Regions from separate parts of the Lactococcus sp. AK05 genome, predicted to be linked through region 2. Evidence: riboswitches for the same ligand, from Rfam matches in the RefSeq annotation. Region 2 holds a riboswitch; the other holds the start of a gene.

Region 1 (3,212 bases), on a different contig from region 2:
AAATTGGGAGTGACCAATTCTGCTAAAGGTAACAATTCATTTTTTATCAAATCAATGGCTTCTCTTGTCAAAAGAATTGCCCCGCCTTTAGCCACCATTACTGGATCCACCACCAAATGCTTCGGTTTATATTTTTTCAAGCCTTGAATTACCGCTTCAACTTGAGCAGTATCAAAAAGTGCCCCCGTTTTAGCTGCCGAAATTTCCAAATCAGAAAATACTGAGTCAAATTGAGCCAAAATAAAAGCTTTATTTGTCGGTAAAATTTCTTGTACTCCATAGGTATTTTGCGCTGTCAGCCCTGTCACAATTGTTGCCGAATATACTTTTTGATTATGAAAAGTTTTTAGGTCAGCATTAATACCAGCCCCACCAGAAGAATCAATTCCAGCGATTGTCACAACTTGAGAAACATCAATCATTTCTTTTTCTCCCTTACATAACCTCTTGCGTCGCTTGATATATTTTATCAAGAAGACGATTCACAAAATTTCCTGGTAGATTTTCTACTTGATCAGTAGCTTTCACACCAGATTCACCGAAGAATTCTGTCGCTTCATGAGCCGCCTTAAATAAATCATCAGATACAGCCGCAAAAGTTCCAACAATTGCTGACAGCATGTCCCCACAGCCAACATTAATTTTAAAAAGTGGACTATCAGTTTCAACAAATAATTCCTCGAACCCATTAGAAATAACATCAACTTTTCCAGTTTGAATAATGACTGCCCCTGTTTTTTGAGCAGCAACTCGCGCGTGCTCAACTTCTAAATTTGACTCAAGTGCATCAATTCCTTTGTTCAAGCTTTCTTTATCAGCAAACCAAGCAATTTCCGCTGAATTCCCACGAATGATATCAAATTTTACCTCTTGTATTAATCTTTTGACAAAATTTGCTCTAAAAGGGACATTGACAGCAACTGGGTCCAAAATTAAAGGTTTGTGCTTTTGATTTGCTAACTGACAAATAGTCAAAAAAAGCGGATAATCCTTTTCTGAAATGGTACCAATATTTACCACTACAGCATCTGCAATTTCAACTAAAGTTTCACTTTCTGAAATTTCCGCAGTCATTAATGGTGAACCACCAGCAAAACTAATCGCATCCGCAACTCTTTGTGGAGTTACAAAATTCGCTAAATTTAAGATAAGTGGTTGTTTTTCTTTAATCTTTTCTAAAATTGACATCAAAAAACTCCTTTATAGACACAAGGAGGGCTCTAGTATGATAAGAAAGTAAGCTAAAAGATTTTCATAAAGAAAATACAATTAAAACTCGGACACATTCTTACGCAGGTCTTAACCTGTTCAAGTCTGATGGTCTTTCTCAACCGGTAATATTAGTTTTTACCAGTACCCATTGTGTGATAGATTTATTTTTAAAACTACAACTACTTTAACATATTTAAACTAAAAAAACTAATTTCGCAAATCTACAAAAGAAAAAACCTAGCCAAAAAGGCAGGTTTTTCTTATTTTTTATGCTCATCAATATGAGGGTCAACACTTTCTTCTTGGCGATTAGTTTTTACCCAATCATTTTTAGAGTTGAAATATCGAATGGCTGACTGCGGATAAATTTGAGTTAAAATAAATAGAAATTTCGTCAGATTAACCGTATCTTTCACTACATCCCACACCCTTGTTTTTTCTTGAGATTTTCCTTTGTTATAAAGAATAGCCCATACAAAATTCACAAAGATAATATAAATTGACATCACGATAAAAAGTACAACAACAATTTTAAGTGATTGAGTAATCCCTGATAGGATAGCAGAATTAACAATCATAATCAGTGTATAAATTACAATGATATATTCAATCCCCATTAACCAGGGTTTCAGTAGGGTCATCAATAATTCAAACTTCTGTTTATTCTGCAATTTTTTTGACCGAATCGTCGGCAAAATATATTTTGAAGATTGAATATTTCCCTGTGCCCACCGCACTCGTTGTTTAACCAAAGCTTCATTATCATTGATAATCCCTGTTTGTTCAATGTAAATATCATCGAACTGAGCATTTTTAACTTCAATATCTGAAAGAAAGAGACGAGTTGATAAATCAAAATCTTCAACAAGTGAATCTGTCCAAGGATCTTCATTCAATGCCTGAAGAGTACTTAATTTACAGAACTGCCCATTTCCACCAAAAGCAACTGTATTGGTCAAAGTCCGAAACATCTGTGTCGCATTGATAATTTCAGAAAATTCCAAGTCTTGTGAAGCATCTTTAAGCAAATTGGCAACACGAACCTTGGATTGCAAACCAGTAAGCTTAGCATCATGATTGAAAGCCATATTTACTTTTTCAAAATAATTGTTATCAAGTTTTGTATCGGCATCAATTATCGCAATAAGAACATCCTCCGGAGCAATTCCAGCTTCTTGAATTTGCTCACTAATTTGATAATAAGCCCAATTCAAAGCCGTCCCTTTTCCTTTTTGCGCATTAGGTTTAATACGTCTTAGAACATTCAATCGAGAATCTTGAATTTCAGAAATTTTTTCTAAGCTCCGATCATCACTTGCATCATCAATAACTGTTACTACCAAATTCTCATAATTATTTTTCAAAATACTTTTCAAAGTCGTTTGAATAACCAATTCTTCATTCAAACACGGAATCAAAACGTAAATATGAAATTGTTTTTTTATTTTCTCATCTTTGAAATCTAATGCCGTTATCTTTTGTCTTTTATTATATGAATACCACAAAATAACGACTTCTACCGTATAGTAAAGAAATACGAAAACTGAAAAAATAAAGAAAATATAATTGATACGATCAAAAATATCAAAAACCAAATAACTTTGTTTCCAATAATGATATCTTACAATATATAAATAGAGGAAAGGCAAGCTTGAACCAATATATAGCAATATCTTCGTTCTTGGTCTGATAAATTTTTTCAAACCTGTATAGATTGTCAAAAGCATAATCACAACAACTTCAAAAATTTGTAGCGCAAAATAACTATTGAAAATTTTGTTATTAAAATGAATAAAATTAGTTGGTGGATTAAGAAAGAAAAGATAAGCATAAACTCCCAGAGCAACCAGTATCAATACATAAATTGGTTTTAATGACAGTATCTTTTTCTTTGATTTTTCTCCCTTATATCCAATAACTAAAGCAAAAGCAATAATTGGTAGGACGAATTGAGAAAATACAGTCAATCCTTCTATCCAATGTGCCAAAAAGACATTATA
Region 2 (3,212 bases):
TTTTCACCTAACCGTTACTTTTTAACGAAATTACTTAGTCGAGTTTCAATCCCCAAGCAGCAATTTTTCTCTTATCAGGATAAGCTTTCTCAATTGCTTTTTTCGTTGCTTCAGTTTGGTAGGCTTTCACAACTTCTTTATAAATTTTGTTATTAGCATCTTTTTTATTTGCAACGATAATATTAATCCACTGCTCGCTATCTTTGTTTACAGGTTCAGTATAAATAGACTCTTCAACCGTTAATTTTGCTGTTGTTGCAAAATCGTCATTAATTACTGCCGCTGTAATTGAATCAAGCGCACGCGGTGTTTGTGCCGCATCTAATTCTTTAATGACCAAATTTTTTGGATTTGAATTAATATCTTTGACTGTCGCAAGTGTATCACCTGATACAGAAAGGCCAATCAAACCAGCATTCTTCAAGACATAAAGTGCACGACTTTCATTTGAAGCGTCATTAGGTACTGCAATTGTATCTCCTGATTTAATTTGGCTCAATGAAGTAATTTTTTTAGAATAAAGGCGAATTGGTGAAATTGTTGTATTACCAATTGCTTTCAAATCACCGTCATTAGCTTTATTCCAAGCATTCAAGAAAGCATAATGTTGGAAGGCATTCAAATCAATATCGCCGTTTTTCAAAGCTGTATTTGGTTGTGTATAATCTGTAAAATGAGTGAATTTTAAAGTAATTCCATATTTATCTTTAGCTGTTTTAGAAACAGTTGACCAAATGGCATCATCTTCTTTTGTTCCTGTCATTATTCCAATATTCACAGTTTTATTTGCCGTTTTACTTCCACCAGATTTATGATTAAAACCGAAAAATGCAGCGATAGCAACAATTACAACAACAATAACGACAATTAAAATATTTCTGTTTCTTGGATTCATTTCTTCTCCCTTTTTTCTAATTGATTTATTTTTTAAAATCAATTATTCCCCTTTTGATAAACTTTTTACATCTATTAGAAAAATTAACCGTGCACCTGTTAATTTTTCTAATACTAAACAAATTCTTCAAGATAAAGCGCTCATGCTAAATAAAAATAGCTCATTTCATATAAAGAAACGAGCTATATCGTGGTACCATTCTTGATTTAAGCACTTTTTAGTTCACTGAAAATTTTCAGATTCCAAAGGCAACTTTCAAGTTCAATAACGAGAACCATTCCGTCAAGAGCTTAGTTAAACCTCACTCTTGCTACGCTTATCAAGCCATTTTCATTGCTTCGCTCAGGCTTGCTCTCACCACTACAAGCTCTCTGTGCTGACCTTCACAATTACTTACTCGACCGCTTTTATTTTGTCCGAATTTGTGTATAGACTTATTCTAACAGACTTTCGTTTTTTTTGAATTATTGATTTTTTATGTTGCCTTAAATATTTTTTAAGTTTAATTTATAAAATAGATTAACAATCTTAAAAAAATGCTTTTCAACTTAAAATATGCTAAACTTAATGAGTAAAAATAAATATTTGCACAATGGGTCTATTGACAAAACTGTCAGTAGCGAGAAATACCATCTGACCTGATCTGGGTAATGCCAGCGTAGGAATGTGTTAAGACAAATGTCTAATTTCTAACCCTCCTTTTGTGCGCATCAAAAAGGAGTTTTTTTATGTCTAATTCTAAGTTCAATGTCCGTTTGTTAACGGAAATTGCCTTCATGGCGGCACTCGCCTTCATCATCAGCCTTATTCCAAATACTGTTTATGGCTGGATTATTGTTGAAATCGCCTGTATCCCAATTCTTATTCTCAGTTTTCGTCGCGGCCTAACAGCTGGACTTGTCGGTGGATTAATCTGGGGAATTCTGTCAATGATTACTGGACACGCTTATATTTTAACCTTGTCTCAAGCTTTTCTTGAATATCTCATCGCCCCTGTTTCACTTGGAATTGCTGGACTTTTCCGCCAAAAAACAGCCCCTCTAAAACTTGTACCAGTTCTTTTGGGAACTTTTGTTGCTGTTCTTCTTAAATACTTCTTCCATTTTATTGCCGGAATCATTTTCTGGAGCCAATACGCTTGGAAAGGCTGGGGAGCCGTTGCCTATTCTCTTGCCGTCAATGGAATCAGTGCAATTTTGACTGCTATTGCTGCATTTGTCATTTTGATCATTTTCGTCAAAAAATTCCCTAAACTTTTCATTTATAGCAATTACTAATAAAATCTGTCAGTAAAATTATTTTATCTTGTCAGTCAGCACAAATTCTTCTATAATAAAGCTATGTCTAAAAAGCAAAAATTAAAGAAAACACTTGTAGAACAAATTCTTGATAAGGCAAAAATTGAGCATACTGGACTTGCAATTAACGCTTTAGAAAGTAATAGCCTCCCTGTGGATATCAGTCGCAGTGATATTTATAAAACCCTAGCACTAATCGGCGATAAAACTGGTCCTGTCATTGGTATTCTTCCACTGACAGAGCATTTATCAGAAAAAAAATTGGCCAAAGTTTCGGGCAATAAAAAAGTAAGCATGATTCCTCAAAAAGACTTGCAAAAAACGACAGGTTATATTCACGGTGCAAATAATCCTGTGGGGATTTGGCAAAATAAAAAATTCCCAATTTTCATTGATTCTATTGCCTTAGAGCACGACTTTATCGTTTGTTCAGCTGGCGAAGTTGGGCGTAGCATAAAAATCGCTCCTAAAGTCCTTGCTGACTTTGTTCATGCTCAATTTGTCGAAATTAGAGAATAAAATTACTGACAGAATTTCTGTCAGTAATTTTTTGTTTATTAGAGCAAGAGTTTGCAAAAATTCTTCTTTTTTAGTATATTTTATTTTATACATAAAACAAAGGATTCTTAATGCAAAATACAAAATTATATTCTTTAACCCTAATTGCTCTTGGTGCAGCAATTATTGCGGTTCTATCTCCTCTGTCTATCCCAATTGGTATTGTGCCCGTCACCTTACAAACACTTGCCGTAGGACTTGTTGCCACAGTACTAAAAGCGCGTGAAACTTTTTTTGCTATCTTACTCTATCTCCTGTTAGGATTTATTGGAATTCCCGTATTCACTGGAGGGACATCAGGAATTGCGGTTCTTTTTGGTCCAACAGGTGGTTTTCTAATTGCCTTTTTAATAATGGGAACCCTTATTTCTTTTGGCCTTCATCAAATTAATTATAAGACCATCCCTGCTTTTATCATAAATATTGTAGGACACCTGCTTATGTTAGTTATCGGAACATTG

The links. Region 2 has a riboswitch for thiamine pyrophosphate ahead of thiT (energy-coupled thiamine transporter ThiT). Riboswitches for the same ligand answer to the same signal wherever they lie in the genome.
Region 1: another riboswitch for thiamine pyrophosphate. It lies ahead of thiM (hydroxyethylthiazole kinase); the one in region 2 lies ahead of thiT (energy-coupled thiamine transporter ThiT).

What each region holds. Positions count from the first base shown of each region.
Region 1 is NZ_JBFTEI010000001.1:865,141-868,352, forward strand. It holds gene thiD (bifunctional hydroxymethylpyrimidine kinase/phosphomethylpyrimidine kinase) at 1-422, opposite strand, end outside; gene thiM (hydroxyethylthiazole kinase) at 436-1,188, opposite strand; TPP riboswitch at 1,269-1,371, opposite strand; gene AB6B24_RS04130 (glycosyltransferase) at 1,473-3,212, opposite strand, start outside.
Region 2 is NZ_JBFTEI010000002.1:183,023-186,234, forward strand. It holds gene AB6B24_RS05420 (MetQ/NlpA family ABC transporter substrate-binding protein) at 35-895, opposite strand; TPP riboswitch at 1,478-1,577, shown strand; gene thiT (energy-coupled thiamine transporter ThiT) at 1,624-2,172, shown strand; gene AB6B24_RS05430 (aminoacyl-tRNA deacylase) at 2,236-2,712, shown strand; gene AB6B24_RS05435 (biotin transporter BioY) at 2,823-3,212, shown strand, end outside.